One region of the Pseudoalteromonas sp. P1-26 genome, then DNA from elsewhere that is predicted to be linked to it. Evidence: predicted binding sites of a transcription regulator. Region 1 holds the regulator's gene; each other region holds the start of a gene.

Evidence for each region. The regulator sigma-54, encoded in region 1, starts transcription at its own class of promoters, with help from an activator protein. The targets are predictions, from matches to a motif close to GTTGGCACGNNNNTNGNNT.
Region 2: AN394_RS01960 (FlgO family outer membrane protein) is a predicted target of sigma-54. The motif match lies at 2,166-2,184, and genes of this name have one in related genera.
Region 3: AN394_RS09495 (BON domain-containing protein) is a predicted target of sigma-54. The motif match lies at 3,132-3,150, and genes of this name have one in related genera.

What each region holds. Positions count from the first base shown of each region.
Region 1 covers NZ_LKDX01000003.1:160,500-166,638, forward strand. The annotation lists gene kdsC (3-deoxy-manno-octulosonate-8-phosphatase KdsC) at 1-138, shown strand, start outside; gene lptC (LPS export ABC transporter periplasmic protein LptC) at 135-689, shown strand; gene lptA (lipopolysaccharide transport periplasmic protein LptA) at 679-1,200, shown strand; gene lptB (LPS export ABC transporter ATP-binding protein) at 1,197-1,922, shown strand; gene AN394_RS03450 (RNA polymerase factor sigma-54) at 2,038-3,534, shown strand; gene hpf (ribosome hibernation promoting factor) at 3,562-3,849, shown strand; gene ptsN (PTS IIA-like nitrogen regulatory protein PtsN) at 3,853-4,305, shown strand; gene rapZ (RNase adapter RapZ) at 4,306-5,151, shown strand; gene AN394_RS03470 (HPr family phosphocarrier protein) at 5,165-5,437, shown strand; gene mgtE (magnesium transporter) at 5,649-6,139, shown strand, end outside.
Region 2 covers NZ_LKDX01000002.1:133,812-139,950, forward strand. The annotation lists gene galU (UTP--glucose-1-phosphate uridylyltransferase GalU) at 1-297, shown strand, start outside; gene AN394_RS01950 (SPOR domain-containing protein) at 758-1,294, shown strand; gene AN394_RS01955 (SPOR domain-containing protein) at 1,368-1,976, shown strand; gene AN394_RS01960 (FlgO family outer membrane protein) at 2,217-2,810, shown strand; gene AN394_RS01965 (FlgO family outer membrane protein) at 2,825-3,499, shown strand; gene AN394_RS01970 (FlgO family outer membrane protein) at 3,503-4,168, shown strand; tRNA gene AN394_RS01975 (tRNA-Arg) at 4,330-4,404, shown strand; gene AN394_RS22145 (HNH endonuclease domain-containing protein) at 5,140-5,550, shown strand; gene AN394_RS01985 (hypothetical protein) at 5,582-6,055, shown strand.
Region 3 covers NZ_LKDX01000015.1:4,502-10,640, reverse strand. The annotation lists gene AN394_RS09510 (methyl-accepting chemotaxis protein) at 1-1,867, shown strand, start outside; gene AN394_RS09505 (hypothetical protein) at 1,852-2,061, opposite strand; gene AN394_RS21640 (YqaE/Pmp3 family membrane protein) at 2,315-2,473, opposite strand; gene AN394_RS09495 (BON domain-containing protein) at 2,531-3,097, opposite strand; gene AN394_RS09490 (LiaF domain-containing protein) at 3,426-4,085, shown strand; gene AN394_RS09480 (VOC family protein) at 4,370-4,786, opposite strand; gene pmbA (metalloprotease PmbA) at 4,917-6,139, opposite strand, start outside.

The DNA.
Region 1 (6,139 bases):
GACGCACACCCACTGATTAAAAAGCTGGCTCATTACACCACATTATTACCAGGTGGCTTTGGAGCTGTGCGTGAATTAACTGATTTACTCATGTTAGAAAACGGTAAGCCGTTAACTAGCGATGGAACCAGCGCATGAATATAGCCCGTATTTTACTGAGTATTGTTTTTGTTTGTTGCATGGTGTGGTTATGGTACCCGTACTTTAACCAATCAACAGACACAATAACTAGTGAAGACGAGATCATCGCAACACCTGATTACACTGCTGTGGCGTTAAAGCAAACAGCGTATGATGAGCAAGGCAAAATTAGTCATAAAGTGGCTGCTGCTAAAATGGAGTTGTATCAACAATTAGGGTTTACCTTTTTTGAGCAACCTATTTTTACTATTTATGGCGACCAGCATGTTTGGCAAGTAAAAGCCAAAGAAGCCACATTGTATGAAAACGATCAGCTGATTTTTGAAGGGGATGTAGTTGCTAAAAACTTAACCCACAACGGCATGATTGAAGATATAAAAGCAGAAAACATTAATGTCGATATTGATAAAATGACCATGTTTTCTAAGCAACCTGTGACACTAACAGGACCGAATTTAAAGATTACCGGTAAAGGCTTAAAAGCCGATTTAAAAACCGAAATTGTTGAGTTAACTAACCATACACGAACCATATACTATGACCAATAAACTGAAGAAATTACTCCTGATCCCAAGCTTATTGATTGCCTTTTCGGGCGCAGCTGCCGAGCAAACAGGCGCTCAAATTAGCATTAGCTCAGATCGCCAAGTAGGTAAACTAAAAGATGGCGTTGGCATATTTGAAGGTAACGTAGAGATCGTGCATGGTAATCGTCGTATTACCGCTGAACGCCTTGAAGCACACGGCGGTGACACCGAGGGTACAGTAGAGTTAATTATTGCCACAGGTAAGCCTGCTTACTTCGAAGAAAAGCAAACTGATGGCACCGTGATGAGCGCCAGCGCCGAAGAAGTTCGTTATGATGTTGCAAAACGCTTCTTAACCTTAAATGGTGAAGCTGAAGTTACTCAAGCTGGTCAAAAAGTGACAGCAAAAAGCATTACCTATGATATGGCACAGCAGCTGATCAGTGCTGAAAAAGACGAAAACTCAACAGATCGTGTACACACTATTTTAGTGCCTGTTGAAAATAAAAAAGACAATAAAGGCCAACCATGAGTACATTAAAAGCAGAGCTTTTAGCTAAGAGCTATAAAGGCCGCCAAGTGGTTAAAAATGTCGGTCTTGAAGTTGAAGCGGGCAGCATTGTTGGCTTGCTTGGCCCAAATGGTGCGGGTAAAACCACCACCTTCTATATGATTGTAGGCCTAGTTCCAAGCGACAAAGGTAAAATCAGCATTGATGATAACGATATTACCCTTTTGCCAATGCACAATCGTGCCCGCTTAGGTATCGGCTATCTGCCACAAGAATCGTCAATTTTTCGAAAGTTAACGGTTTACCAAAACTTGATGGCTATTTTAGAAACCCGCAAAGATCTAAACAAAGCAGGTCGCGAAGAAACACTAAATAGCTTACTCGATGAATTCAGCATCCAACACATTCGCGATAGCCAAGGTATGGCGCTGTCAGGTGGTGAACGCCGCCGCGTTGAAATTGCCCGTGCATTAGCCGCTAATCCTAAATTTATTCTTTTAGATGAGCCTTTTGCTGGTGTTGATCCGATTTCAGTGTTAGATATAAAGAAAATTATTGAGCACCTAAAAAATCGTGGTATCGGTGTACTAATTACTGACCATAATGTTCGAGAAACCCTTGATGTTTGTGAAAAAGCCTACATTGTTTCTCATGGGGAGCTAATTGCATCAGGCACACCTGAGCACGTATTAGCAGACCAAACTGTACGCGATGTATATCTAGGCGAGCAATTCAGGCTGTAACCATTACGCCAGCGACTAGAGCATCTGCTAGACTAATAACAATGACAATAAATCGATAATGACTTAACTGTGTTTGCACAGTTATCGATAACTTTAAAAGGATTGTTAGGGATACATGAGGCAATCATTACAGCTGCGCATGGGCCAGCAACTTACAATGACTCCACAACTGCAACAAGCTATTCGTTTGTTGCAGCTCAGTACATTGGATCTCCAGCAAGAAATTCAAGAAGCGCTTGATAGTAATCCCCTACTTGAAGTGGAAGAAGCGGATTACAATGAAGAAAGCACCGGCAAGAATGAGCAAAAAGCGGAGTCTGACGATGTGCAAGTCAGCGCGTCTGCCGAAGAAGCACCTAGCGAGTACGAGCAAGAAAGTAGTGATGCTCTCAATAAAGACACCGTAAGCGATGACTTAGCCATGGATGTTACTTGGGATGAGTACATGAGTGCCGCCCCTTCAACATCATCAGGGCCAATGCCTGAAGATGAGTCTATCTATCAAGGTGCATCAACCGAAACTCTTCACGAATACCTAATGTGGCAATTACAGCTCACGCCATTTAGCCCTACTGATGAAGCGATTGCTGTCGCAATTGTAGAAGCTATCGATGATTCAGGTATTTTAACGGTAAGCTGTGAAGATATCGTCGAAAGCTTTAATCAAAATAACGATGAAGAAGAAATCGAACTTGATGAAGTCGAAGCGGTCTTAAAAAGAATTCAGTTATTTGATCCTGTGGGTATTGGCGCGCGCAGTTTACAAGAATGTCTGTGCATTCAGCTACGCCAATTCGATGCCGATACGCCATATTTAGCTGAAACTAAAATGGTTTTATCTGAGCATATCGAATTATTAGCGAGTCGCGACTATCGAACTTTGATGAAAAAGACTAAGCTTAAAGAAAACGAGCTTAAAGAAGTGATGACGCTCATCCACAGCTTAAATCCTAAGCCTGCGGATAGCATAGTACGCGAAGAATCTGAGTACGTTATACCTGATGTATCAGTGAAAAAAGTGAAAGGCCGCTGGGTAGTCGAGTTAAACCCAGATTGTATGCCAAAGATTAGAGTGAACAGCCAATATGCAGCTATGTCTCGCTCTGTTAAATCAAGTAGCGACAGCCAATTTATTCGCTCTCACTTACAAGAAGCAAAGTGGTTTATTAAGAGCTTAGAAAGCCGTAACGATACGCTATTAAAGGTGACCAACTGTATCGTTCAACAACAACAAGCTTTCTTTGAGCATGGCCCTGAGGCAATGAAGCCGATGGTGCTAAATGATGTTGCTGAAATGGTCGAAATGCATGAATCGACGATTTCACGGGTAACAACGCAAAAATATATGCATACCCCACGGGGTATTTTTGAGTTGAAATATTTCTTCTCAAGCCATGTCAGCACCGAAAATGGTGGTGAGTGTTCTTCTACAGCAATACGCGCTTTAATCAAGAAGTTAGTCGCTGCAGAAAACTCAGCTAAACCATTGAGTGATAGCAAAATTGCAGATATATTGGCTGAGCAAGGAATTAAAGTAGCTAGACGTACAATTGCAAAATATCGTGAGTCTCTAGCAATACCTCCGTCTAATCAGCGTAAGAGTCTGATTTAGACGTTTTACATAGAAGGAAAAATGCTTATGCAACTAAATTTAACTGGTCGTCATGTAGAAATCACAGATTCATTAAGAGACTATGTAAACACCAAGTTTGCAAAACTAGAAAGGCATTTTGACCATATTAATAATGTTCATGTCATTCTAGATGTAGAAAAATTAAGCCAAAAAGCAGAAGCAACTTTACATGTAAACGGAGGCGAATTATTCGCTTCTACAGAACATCAAGATATGTACGCAGCCATTGACTCACTGATCGATAAACTTGATCGCCAAGTCATTAAACACAAAGAGAAATTAGCTCGACATTAAATTATGAAACTAAGTTCACTTACTAACCAGGACTGCAGCAAAGCTGCGGTCCTTTTTAATAGCAAAAAAAGAATTCTTGAATATATCAGCGAACTGGCCCACCAGCAGCTTCCTCATTTATCGCAACAAGATATCCTAGATGCTTTACTCAACCGAGAAAAACTAGGTAGCACCGGCATTGGCCGAGGTATTGCTATTCCACATGGCCGAATGAGCGGCGCAGATGAGCCTCATGCATTTGTGATAGTGAGTGAATCCCCTATTAATTTTGATGCAATTGATAATCGTCCAGTTGATATTTTTGTGGCACTCATCGTACCAGATGGTGACTGTCAGCTTCACCTAAAGACCTTATCAACAATTGCTGATAGACTTAAAGATAAAGAATTTTGTAAACAGCTGCGTAGTGCTACTACCGATCAGCAACTGTTTCAGGTCATATCAGCAGAGGCATAAATGGAATTAATAATTATCAGCGGTCGCTCAGGCTCAGGTAAATCGGTCGCTTTACGAGTACTTGAAGACTTAGGCTATTATTGCGTTGATAATATTCCGGTTAATTTACTGCCTTCGCTCGTACGTAGTGTGTCTGATAACTACGATAAAATAGCGGTCAGTATCGACGTACGTAACTTACCGAAAGAGCAGCAAGAATTTAATGATATTCTTGAGTACCTGCCAGGTTTCGCAAACCCAACACTATTCTATTTAGACAGTGATGACCAAACTCTGATCAAACGCTTTTCAGAAACACGCCGCTTGCATCCACTATCTATTGATTCTTTGCCGCTTGATCTGGCCATTAAACAAGAAAAAATCCTGCTTGATGTGTTGATCACTCGCGCTGACTTTATGATTGATACCACTGATCTGAGTGTTCATCAGTTAGCAGAATCAATTCGCGAAAAGATTTTAGGTAAAAAAGATAAAAAGCTAATTATTACTTTTATGTCGTTTGGCTTTAAGCATGGTATTCCAAAAGAAGCTGACTACGTTTTTGATGCACGCTTTTTACCTAACCCACACTGGGAACCTGATTTAAAGCCACTAACTGGCCTTGATCAACCAGTAAAAGATTACCTAGCTAGCCACAGCATAGTGCAAAAGTTCACTTGGCAAATACAAACCTTTGTGCAAACTTGGTTGCCACATTTAGAGCGTAATAACCGCAGTTACCTGACCATTGCTATTGGTTGCACCGGCGGCCAGCATCGCTCTGTTTACTTAGCGCAAACAATTGGTGAGAGCTTTGCCAAAAGCCATGCTAATGTAAAAATTCGCCACCGCGAACAAGACATTTAATTAGGCACCAACAATGCACGCTGAAGATACCTTTTTAATTCAAAACAAACTTGGCTTACATGCTCGTGCTGCTACTGTTTTAGCGCAATTAGCACTGCAATTTGATGCCAAAATTACGCTTTATCAAGATGATAAAGAAGCTGAAGGCGACAGCGTGTTAGCATTAATGCTACTTGAAAGTAGTCAGGGTAAAGAAGTTCGCGTTGTGTGCGAAGGCCCTGACGCCGATGCTGCATTAACGGCAATCGGCGAATTAATTGCACAACGCTTCCACGAGCAAGAATAGCATTTGCTAAGACTTCAAGGTTTACGGTAAACTTAATTCGGATATTTAAAATTCCCTTTAAATATCCTACTTTTATATCGCTCGCTTTTCTAAATTACAAAACTCTTAATAAATTTATCGCAGTGCGACGATATCTCTGCAAATACACTACAAAGCAACTATGCTGTATTTGCTTAGCCTATTTAAACTTTTTTCAGTTGTAAGGACGCCAATGCCAGAAGCCTTTGAACAAGATTACCCACTACAACAACTCAAACAAGTGACCAAGTCACTCAATAGTGGTCAATTTGTTCAAGTGCGCGGTATGTTAGCCAAAACGGCACCTTGTGATACAGCCCTTTTACTTGAATCTTCTCCCCATAAAATTCGTCGTATGCTTTGGCAGCTGGTTGATCCAGATGTCCGTGGTGATGTTCTAGAAGAACTCTCTGAAGATGTACGTCTTGGCATTATTGCCCAGATGGAGCCTGAGCACATTGCTGCTGCCACTGAAGATATGGACGACGATGACTTAGGTGAGGTTTTACGTAGTCTTCCTGATACCGTATATCAAGACGTTGTCAGTGCCATGGATTCGCAAGATAGAGAGAGAGCAACTCAAGCACTTTCTTATCAAGAGCGCTCAGCCGGTGCCTTGATGAACAGCGATACGGTCACCATTCGTCCTGACGTTACTCTCGATGTTGTACTGCGCTATTTACG
Region 2 (6,139 bases), on a different contig from region 1:
AAGCCTCCAGTTGATCAAGCACCATCAAATCTTGCTGTTGTGGGTCGCTATGTATTGAGCAAAAATATTTGGCCATTACTTGCAAAAACCCCAGCCGGTGCAGGCGATGAAATCCAATTAACAGATGCCATTGCCATGCTCATGGAAAAAGAGATTGTTGATGCTTACTCAATGAAGGGTAAAAGCCATGATTGCGGTAGCAAAATTGGTTATTTAAAAGCCATCGTTGAGTTTGCACTGCGTCGTGATGAATTCAAAGGTGAGCTTACAGACTTCATAAAGTCGCTGGTTAAATAAGCAATTCAAATTACCTAGTTGAAAATTATGTAAAAAAAGTGTCTATATGGCACTTTTTTGTTATTTACATGTTCCTCCCAATTGTCGATTATTACCCAATAAAGGATTTTTCTGATATACCTAAGTCTTAACGCATTGTTAAGATTAAAGATCAGTGAGATGCTTATTTACCCCTGTAGGATAGTTAAACTCAGCTATACTTATAAAAATACCTATGTAAAGACGGATTTTTATTGCTTTAGGTTGTCTAATATGAAAACTTAAGTATTAGGGTGTCATTAAGTTTTTATTGCAGTTAGTTAAGCACTGTACTGAAAATATTATAATAACAAATAATGTGTTAGAGTTTTCTTATGCAATGCCGTAAATCACTTTTATGGTTTTTGTATAGGTAAGTGCTAACAGATAGACTTCTTTAAAAAGAAGCAAATTTTTAATGGTACGTTTAAGAATCCTACTTATGAAATATTGCTCAAAACCTTTGCGTTACAGTATATACCTGTTGGTGTTATTGACTGTGTCTGGTTGCAGTAATAAGGCATTTCCTGATATCTCTTTTAACAAGCTTCCTGTTTTCAATGTTGTTCAGTACCTTAGCGATGTAACGCTAATGCAAAACTCATTTTTGTTGGCGCAAACCCAAAGTGAACCGGTCAGTACAGTGTTAGATCAGGCTGATACTTCTCAAGCACTATCAAGCGACTCTAAAGACTCTGTTAAACCTGACTATGCATTTGCTTTGCAATTAGCGTCTGTTAATACGGAACAAGATCTAGCTTATACATTAAAGAAAATGGCTAAACGAGCACCCAGTATTTTTCAAGGAAAGCCGATACTTAATGTTGAAGTCGCTGATGTAAATGAGCATACCTACTATCGACTTAAGTTTGGTGGCTATAAGTATTTGAAAAACGCGAAAGCTGATTGTGAAGCGATTAAACGACAAGGCATTGATTGCTGGGTAAGTAACTACACTGACAACCGAATTTATTTTTAGCGTCAAATATTCACTCTAAAGATGGCATTTTTATTGCTAAGATTTAAGTCTGTTTTTTAGAATTGACGTCACCATGCATTTTTCTATTTTCTCTAAATATCTATTTATAACCATCTGCTTAACTGCTCTAACAGCATGTATGATGAGCCAAGAGCAAACCCAGCCAGCTTACACTGAGCAGCAAGTACAGCAATTTGCTGCCGAGTGGCATAATAAACAACCTAGTATTGAGCGTCTTGCGTTGATGGAAAAAGACCTTGCGTTGTTAATCGAAGTGCTTTCAGCCAATAGCGATTTAACCGCACAACCATCACAATTTGAGCCACAAAATGATGTGATTATTCATCAAAGCGAACAAACGCAAGTACAGCAAGCATCATCCACAGACTCACTTGAGGCGATTATTGCAGCAAATAAAGCGGCTGAAGCGGGCGTGCAATTAGGTTTATATTTAACGCCGAAAAAAGTTAGTCATCAGCTCTTAAAGCTTAAACGTGATTATCCTGCTGTTTTAAATGACCTTGATTTTCGTTTTAAAACACGAGAGCAAAAAGGCGTAACCTTGTATGGATTGAGGGCTGGTCCATTTGCAAATTATACTCAGGCTACTGCATTTTGTGAGATAGCCAAAAGAATGGGGCAAACCTGTGTGACGGCACCGTTTCTTGGGCAGATGCTATAACCGCTTATTTAACAACAGAAGGGAATTGACCCTTCTGATAAACCATTCGCCTCCTCAAAAAATTAGTTACATCAGCCTACACAATTAAATCATTGTCTGAATGCAACGCTAGCTTATTGGTATTTTAGAAGTGACGTGTTTTTGTTACCACGCTTCGGCTTTTCATAATAATCCCATCAACAATAATACTTAGGCATAATTATTGCTTTGTACTTACTAAGTTTAGTGAGGATGGCAATTATGCGCCTGTTATTTTATTCAGTTTTTTTAGTGTTGGTGGGTTGTAGCTTAACTGAAGAGCCACAAAAAACGCCCCCTAGAGAAACCCCAAAATCGCCGATGGCACCTTATACGGTGCATCAATACGTTGCTGATTTAAGTAGTCAGCTGAGCCGTATTCAAGGCCCTTACAAAGGCAATGCACGTATTGCTGTGACCAGTTTTTATATGGCTGATGGCTTAGGTACTGATTTAGCAGAAGATCAGGGCAGTGGCTTGAGTCAGCAAATTCAAGAAAGTTTATTAACGCAATTTACTCAGCTTGGTTTTCATACCATAGAGTATCGATTAGAAAATACTTTAAATTTGCAGCAATCGGCCGATAGTGTACTTAGTCGTGATGTAAATACCTTACGTCAACGTCAGAATATTGACTTTGTTATTACCGGCACACTGACGCGGCAACAACATGCCTACATAGTAAATGCCCGATTAGTGAATACCAAAGATCTGCGAATTGTGTCAGCAGCAAGCACTGAGATCCCTATCAATGTAATGTGGGGCGCTGAAAAAGTTCAGCAACGTGATGGCCAGTTGTATCGAAGCGAATATTAAGAGGAACTCATTTAATGAAACGTTTAATTTTAACTTTATGTTTGCCGTTTGGCTTTGGTTGCTCGTCAATGTTAACTGGTGATGCAACACAACACGAAAATGATCCTCAGTTAGCTGCGCAAAGAGAAGTTGCCGCGCCGCATAGTAATGACAGTGTGTTTCAAACCAATCAGGCGGTAATGAATAACAGCACTTTTACAGCAGCCCCAACTCGTAAAAATATCAATCACTATGTACGTGGCATCATGCAGGATTTAGTTGAAAACTTGCAATATGTTAGTGATAACACACCAGTTGCTGTTTCAAGCTTTGTGTACCTTGATGCAGATTACAACTCAACAAATTTGCTGGGTAATCAAATTGCCGAAAGTTTTATTCATGAACTTCATGCGTTTGGTGTGCCTGTCATTGATTTTAAAACCACGGATTATATGCGTGTCACGCCAACTGGTGATTATGTTTTCAGTCGTGATTATTTAGAGCTTAGCCAAGACCAAAACTTCAATTATGTATTGGCAGGTACTTTGGTTAATCATCAAAGTGGTGTGCTCGTGAATGCGCGTATTGTTGGTTTAGCAAGCAAAGCAGTTGTAGGGTCAGCGCAAGGTTTTATCCCGCAATCAGTGGTTGATGCCCTTGATAGTACTAACCGTAGTGATGGTATTACACTTAAACAAGCAAGTGAGTAAGCTATGAAAGGTTTTGTCTTCGCATCGTTAACGCTCGCGCTTTCTGGCTGCCAATTGCTGCCAGAGCAATCAGCAGAGCCGCAAAATACCGCTCAAAATGTACCTGCATCAGCAAATACTCAAGTCGATTACGTTGCTATGCTACAAGCGCTTGAACAAAATGATATGCAGCAGGATAATGCTAACCATCGTTTATTTGCGCCTTATCAACATCATAAAACCGTTGTTAATTATGTCGAGCAAATGGCCCTTGAGTTAGTGGATACCATGCAACAAGAAAGCGAGTTAGGAATAGCCATTACTAGCTTTGTTGATTTAGATGCGAGCCTAAAAAATAGTTCTCAACTTGGTAATCAACTCTCTGAAACAATGATGCACCAGCTGCAAAAATTTGGTTTTGGCGTTGTTGATTTTAAAGCGATGGATATCATTAGTGTGACCTCACGTGGTGATTTTGTGATGTCGCGAGATGTAGAAGAGTTAGCCGAGCGTCGCATTGCCAGCCATGTTCTTACTGGCACGCTTATATATCGCCCAAATGGTGTTGAAGTGAATGCTCGAGTAATTAATTTAAACTCAAAGCTGGTTATTGCCAGCGCACAAAAAGTGATCCCTTATTTTGTGCTAAAGAATGAGTCAATCAAATCAGCAACAGCTAGCGTTAACTAGCCTCATTATTTTGCCAATCGACTTACTAACAAGTCGATTGGTTTATTCTCTTGATTACCAAAGCCTTAGACCGTTATAATTTTAGCTACAAGCTACAAGCTACAAGCTACAAGCTACAAGCTACAAGCTACAAGCTACAAGCTTTACCTCAACTTTTGAGTGGCCTCTTAGTTAAATGGATATAACGGCCCCCTCCTAAGGGGCAGTTACAGGTTCGATTCCTGTAGGGGCTACCAATGAAATCAATGGTTTACAGGCTTCTTTGTGTGTAATTTTATTTTTGTGTAGCGTATTTGTAGCGACTTAAGTCTTTACTCATTTGAGAGTTTTAGTAGAGTTAACTTTAAGTAAGGCTATGAAAATGGAATTTTTACAGTTGAATCAACCATAGAGAATTATTGGCAAGCTATCATTCTTTTTGGTAAAAATGTAGCCTTATATAAATTAGCATTGGCTAAGTCATTATATGATCTAAAAGCGTCCCCAATCGACCTAATTTCATCGGAAGAATTAGTAGTCCCATTCAGTCGCCATCTTTGCGAGCACCTTAAGCATTCACTTAAACAAATTACCTCTCGCTCAAGCAAATATTTAGATGCATGTTTAGCATTTAATAATCAACAAATTGAATTAGATGAGCTCATTTATCATACCGTCAAATTAAGCTTCATCAATGTTATAGATGCTTTTCAAATTGTAAATAATGGTGAAATTAACAAGCGTTTTTTATAGATGAAAGAAAGCAGTTATGTGGGATTCGGGTTACAGATAATTTTTTAACTTTACAGAACTTAAACATTACTCTTCCTCTGAGTTTGAAACAGAAGCGGACTGGCTATTAGTGGAAGAAGCTTGGTGGCTAGGTATTTCTAGAAATATTGTTAGTGTTCATTATGATAATGACGAGCAGTTATTGTTTACTAATAACTCGAATCGGCGAGTTAACTTAAGTAGTTGCAGGGACAGCCTGAATGGGTATCAAAAAGGGCGTTTATTATTCTTATAGGCCGATTTTAATTAATGACAATAGTTCAGAGGAATATGCTGAGGTAGATCATTTTTACCAAATAAAGAAGGTAAAAATATTAAATAATATTGACGGCGTTTGGAATCTAGCATCGGCATCCTCTAGTTGTAACAGAAGTTGTGATGGAAAAATGGCAAGAATTCCTTTATTGAGTCTATTGAAACGTTTGTACAAGCGGAACGAGTATTTCAACAATAGTCATTTAGCTCTAAAAGAAACGATAATTCAGCAAACTGGCTATACGGAGTTGATTAGGAAAGACTTTTCACTGAAAAGTTATAATGAGGCAAAGAGAAATTTTAGTTTTTTTCTGATTACAACAATAAATAAAGATTATATACTTTTATTTCAATGAATTATATTAATAAACAATCGGGAAGTAAGTTATGAAATGGCAGAAATGGCTTGAAAATTGGGATATGACATCTCTAAAAATAAAAACTCCTTTTTTAGAGATGGATTGGGCTCCTAAAGATGAAGACAAGGAAGCTGCATGGGAACTTTATATTGAATTACTTACAAGAGTATCAACACAACACCTCAACGTAGAGCATGGTGATGAAAAAGCGGCACTAAAGAGTATTTTTTCAATTTTTGATCTTACACGAAATGTAATAAAGAGTAATGGTAGGCACTGTATCCAATTTACAAAAATTGCAATTGTAGTTTTAAATCAAAAAATAAGGCCATTTACAGCTAAGTGGCATCGATTATCAAATAACGGTGCATTTGATGATTCAGATCTCTGCATTGAGTTCCGTAATGAGTTAGAACAATTACAGAGTGTTTTAAGAGTTTACACTAAAATGTTAGCTGAAATGGCAAGTGTTGAAGATTTAACAGAACTTGAAAATTCGTAGATTTAATTCTAGAAATACGCGGCATCATTATATGTATTACTTCTAAAATTAATTTATATCGTTTAATATTAACTCGGTTTCGAC
Region 3 (6,139 bases), on a different contig from region 1:
ACGACTTTCAATGCAAGGTTACTTTGCCAAATACGGTAAAGTGGTTCAAACCTTCATTACAAATCCGCATTTAGTGAATTGGTTCGACAATTGGACTGAACGTGACCAAAGCCTTGATAACCAACCTGGATACGACAGCGTTAATCAAGATTTTGTGCGTATCAGCGGCAACGATGACAACATCTTATCTGCCTTCTTTGCATCTGCAACAACTGGTGAGTACTTTAAAGAAAACGAGCGAACCACTCATTATAATGGCCAACCTTACTACGCTTACAAACGTGGTTGGTGGCAAGATGCTTTAAAGATCAACAAACTCTATGTAGGCCCAATTTCTGTGGATTTAACCACAGGTAATGCCTCTGCAGTTGTACAACAGCCTGTTTATAAGCAAAACAAACTAATAGGCTTTGGTGGTGTTGATTTACAGCTAAACAACATCAACGACATGGTTGAAGAAATTCGCTTTAATGGCCAAGGCTTTGGTTTCTTACTTGATGGCAATCAAAAGGTTGTGCACTTATCTAAGCGCACTGGCCACAAGCTATCTGTGACTGACGAAGGTCCGAATGGCAAGGAAGGCTTAGATGCCCTCGAAAAACAATTTAGCGACACATCAGGCTTTAGCGAATTAAACCGCGCGATGAAAAGCCAAAAAGATGGCAGCAGCTTTGTTACTTTCAAAGGTGAGCAATATTACGTTGTATACAACCGCCTTGAGCTAGAAACCCCTTACCTTGATTGGTACGTGGGTATTTTAATTCCAACAAGTATGATTGATGAGCCAGTAAATGATGCAGTGATGACAACCACAACCTCAGTGATCATCATTCTTGCGATTATCATTGCGATGATCTTCTGGGCCACGCAAATGATTACCAAACCGCTGACTAAGCTAACTTACATCATGCGTGATATCGCATCAGGTGATGGCGATTTAACACAAAAAATCGAAATCAAGAGTAATGATGAAGTGGGCCAACTTGCTCATCACATGAATACCTTTATCGATAAACTTCGTGCAATGATGCTAAATACGGCTGCGCAGGCTGAGCAACTAAGCCAAGCTGCAAGCCAGTTGAAAATTGTATCGCAAAAAACCAACGATGAAATTCAGCAAGAAAAGCAGCAAGTTGATAGTGTTAGTGCGGCGGTAACCGAAATGGCGTCTACAGTGATGGAAATCTCGCGTAATGCCCAGCACACCAATAATGCCGCTGAAGAAGTGCAAACCATTACCGTTGACGGTACGAAACGCTCTACTCAAGCTCAATCAGTGATGACCGCCCTTGCAAGCCATATTGGTGAAGCGTCTAAAGTGGTTGCGGGTCTTGAACAAGAAAGTGGCAATATCGGTGCGGTAGTTGATGTTATCAACTCGATTGCAGAGCAAACTAACTTACTAGCACTGAACGCAGCAATTGAAGCAGCTCGTGCTGGCGAGCAAGGTCGAGGCTTTGCTGTTGTTGCTGATGAAGTTCGTTCACTGGCAAGCAGAACGCAAGAATCTACTGATGATATTCGCAATATGGTCAGCCGCTTACAGCAAATTGCCCAACAAGCATCGACTATGATGCAACAAGGTCAAGAGCGTGCTGAAGGTTCAGTTGAGCAAACACAAATTGTATTGCAAGCTCTACAAGATATCGCGCAATCTGTGACAAATGTGCAAGATCAAAGTCATCAAATTGCGACTTCGACAGAGCAGCAAACTGTGGTTGCAGAAGATATCAACAATAGCTTGGCAGCAATTAATCACTTAGTGAATAGCACTGCGGATCATGCCCATGAATTGGCGGATGAAGCACGTGATTTGAATGAATTGGCAGCCGCTTTAAATAAGACGGTGAATCAATTTAAGTTATAAAGATAAATTGCTGAAGTAGTTAAAAACCCGATGTCACCTGAAGATGACATCGGGTTTTTATCGTCAGCCTTCCCTGTTAGTCGTGGCGCAACCGCTTTCGCGTGTTCCATAAATTCGTGCCACTGTTGCTTGTTCCATAAAGCAACTCCATTGTTGGTCAATCCTTGTGTTGGTTGCGTTTGTACTTGTTCCATATAGTCTCCTCCTTACGCTAGCTTCATCCTGTTTGGCTCCTGCCTAAGCTTATTCCTTGCTGTCATCTCCATTCACTTTATCCATAAAGCGTTGCCATTGTGCGCTACTCCATAACGCCTTGTTACTTCCTTGTTGTCCTTTGTGCGTAGTTACATTATCCATACTGTAAACTCCTTGCGGTTTATCGTCCGTTACTCCTACAGCAACTCCTTGCTGTGCTCCATTACCCATCCTTGTAGATTAATGCGGTGATTATCGCTTAGCGATGATATACACAGCATGAATCAAACCTGGAATGTACCCTAATAAGGTTAAAAGAATATTAATCCAGAACTGCGCACCTAAACCTACCTGTAAAAATACGCCAAGAGGTGGAATTAAAACCGATAAAATAATACGTATTAAATCCATGACTCACTCCTTGAAAAAGCTTAGCCCAGCCAAAGCTGGGCTATATAGGGCTTGCTATTATTCAGCAACAATCGTTAATTCATCGATTACTTTGCGAACATCTTCAGCATTTTCAGCAATGCTTACCGCTAATTGCTTTTCTGCATCAGACTCAACAGTACCTTTTAGTGTTACTACACCCATGTCAGTATCAACATCGATGTCTGTACCACCCACTTCTGAGTTAAATAAATAACGTGTTGTGATTACAGTACTGATTTTTGCGTCGGTTAAGTCGCTTTCTGCTGAATCAGCTTTGTCTGATTTCATGTGCTTAGCTTTCATGTTTTTAACAACAGTTAGTTTGTTATCAACAGAGCTAACACCGTCTAGGCTAAGAACTAGCTCTTCAGCAAGCTCTTTATCTAATTCGCTATCAACTTTACCTGTAAGTACAACCTTGCCATTCGTTACATCAGTGTTGATGTCAAAGTTGTTAAGGTTTGTGTTCATAAGAAGCACAGTTTCTGCCTTACCATCAATCCAAGCATCTTTACTTTCATTTTCCCAGCTGCTTGCCTGAGCTGACATGCTAGTTGCACCAATTACTAAAGCGGCAATCATAGATTTGTTAAAAGTGTTCATAATCTTCTCCTTTTGATTTAAGACACATTTACTAATGCGACTATGATGCCAACTATTTATTTGTTTATTTTCAGCAGGTTAAACACCCATTCAGCAGCTATTTATATTCATTTAGGTAAAGATTTACAAGCTGCTCGGTAAGAAGTTCACGATGTTGCAAAAATAACCATTTAGTTGCTGATTTTATTAATCTGTGGTTAATTTAACGAAGTTGCTTATTAGCAAAAAATACAAACCATTGATTTATATTAAAATAAACTTTGGCCTAAGCCTTGCTTCGTAATTAATAACTAAAAAATCACCTTTAAAATCACAACAGGGAACTACCATGGCCGTTAAACTTGAAGATCGCCCAATCGATCAAGTAAGAGAAGAAGTTATTGATCAACTCATTTATAACTACAGTCATGCTGTTATTTCAGCCGAAGCATTTGAACGCCGACTAGACCAGGCAATGGCAGCCACCAGCAACGAAGTACTGATTGAACTGGTTGCTGATTTAGATCTGAAGGCAGATATTGACTACAAATCGCATAAGCATGCGCAATTTAAACCTCACTACAGCCACAGCAGCGACAACGAAAGCCTACAGCTTAGGAGTATTTTGGGTTCAAATGAGCGCAGCGGCCAATGGGTAGTACCAAAAGAAATTCACCTAACAAACTGCCTAGGTTCAATCGAACTCGACTTTAGCGAAGCAATTTTCCAACATCAGCACGTCACCATTTACGTGAACTGTATTTTAGGTAACGACGAAATCTACGTACCAGAACATGTAAATGTGGTATCTAAATTATTTAGTGTGATTGGCAGCGTAGAAAATAAATCTGTTGCATTAAACAAAGGCCAAGGCCCAACCATCACCATTGAAGGTAATGTATGGCTAGGCTCAGTCGAGATTTCAGTTAAACGTACCATGAAAGAAAAGTTCATCAGCTTTGCCAACAGCCTAAAAGCCAGCTGGAAAGAGATGAATAAAGTGCAGTAAAGGTGCGAGTTGCGAGTTGCGAGTTGCGAGTTGCGAGTTGCGAGTTGCGAGTTGCGAGTTGCGAGATATTGTAGGCGCGATTTTATATCGCGCAATAGGTAATAAATGACGCGGGGTAAACCCGCTGCTACAACCACCGCGCGAAATAAATTTCACGCCTACATCAACCGTAGGCGTCACGCTTGCTTGGCGCGTCTTACATACAACACCATTCCACCAATCAATGCCTGACCACAAACAACAATGCTCGGCTCAAAACTGACGGCTGAAAGCTGACAGCTCCCTCACAAGTCATTATTCCTCTCACTCGGGATATCACTAAAATACTCTACAAACTCAACTTCAAAACCTGCAGGGTCGATGAAATATACATTTTTACGATATGGATTTTCTGGGCCGTGTTTATCAATTTCATAACCAGCCGAAACAAGACGCTCAACTACGGCATTAATATCGTTTGTCACATAAGCAAAATGAGCAAGGCCTACTTGGTGGCCAGCTAAATCACGGTTTTCAGCTTCACCGTTATCGCTTAATGCAAGGTATTGGTAATCATCACCAAAGTGCAGCCACTTGCGCGGTTTGCCCGACCATTTGCTATCGCCTTGACTACGCACACGCCAGTGCGGAAATGCTGCTTTATAAAAGTGCAGCATGGCATCAACATTACTAACAACAAGGTTTACGTGTTCTAAATACATGGTAGTTTTCCTTTTTATTTTTAAATTGCCACCAAGATAAAACCTCAAGTTAAGTTTAGGTAAAGAACTTTTTCAAATAAAAAAGCCCCACAAAAGTGAGGCTTTAAAAAAATGATTCGTTGTATATATATTAACTACCAGCAACCTGCATTTGTTCAATCAATACAGAGCCTGTTTGAATACCGCCACGACGTTCGATGTCGCCACCTAAGCCCACAACGGCCTTAAACATGTCTTTTAAGTTACCAGCAATCGTGATTTCACTTACTGGGTATTGGATTTCGCCATTCTCAACCCAAAACCCCGCCGCACCACGTGAGTAATCACCCGTTACCGTGTTCACACCTTGGCCCATAAGTTCAGTTACTAATAAGCCTGTGCCCATGGTTTTTAAAAGTGCTTTTAGATCAGCATGGGTTTGTTCAACTAGCCAGTTATGAATACCACCAGCATGACCCGTTGGTGCCATCGATAGTTTGCGTGCCGCGTAGCTAGCTAATAGGTAAGTTTGCAGCTCACCGCCTTGAATAATTTCACGATCTACGGTTTTTAAACCTTCAGCATCAAACGGCGAAGACGCTAAACCTTTTAATAAATGCGGGCGCTCAGAGATATTCACACAATCGCTGAATACTTTTGTACCTAAGCTATCAAGCAAGAAGCTCGATTTACGATAAAGAGCACCACCACCAATCGCCGACACTAAATGGCCGAATAATGAGTTAGCAATATCTGCTCTAAAAATTACAGGCACTTTCATGGTACCGAGCTTTTGGCTGTTAAGTTTAGCCAAGGTTTCGGTTGCCGCTTCGAGGCCTACTTTTGCAGCGTCATTTAAATCATCTTTATGGCGTGCGATGGTATAAGCCGAGTCACGCTGCATTTGCTCGCCTTCTTTACCAATCACCATCGTACTAATGCTATGACGCGTACGCGGGTAACCTGCAATCATGCCATGGCTGTTACCATAAACACGTAAACCTTGGTGAGAAGAAAAACTCGCACCGTCTGAATTTACAATGCGCTCATCGGCATTCAGCGCCGCTTGTTCTGCTTGATGACAAAACTCAACACCTTGCTCAGGGCTAACTTCCCACGGGTGGTATAAATCTAAATCTTGCGGTGCAAATTCAAGTAACTCTTTATCAGCGATACCATTAAATGGGTCGTCAGAGGTGAACTTTGCAATATCAATGGCTTTTTCGACCACTGTACGTAATGTTTTAGGGTTTAAATCGGCTGTTGAAGCAGAGCCTTTGTTGTTACCCACATAAACACTAATACCTAAGCCACCGTCTTGGTTAAACTCTATTGTTTCAACTTCGCCCATGCGCGTGCTGACAGACAAACCTG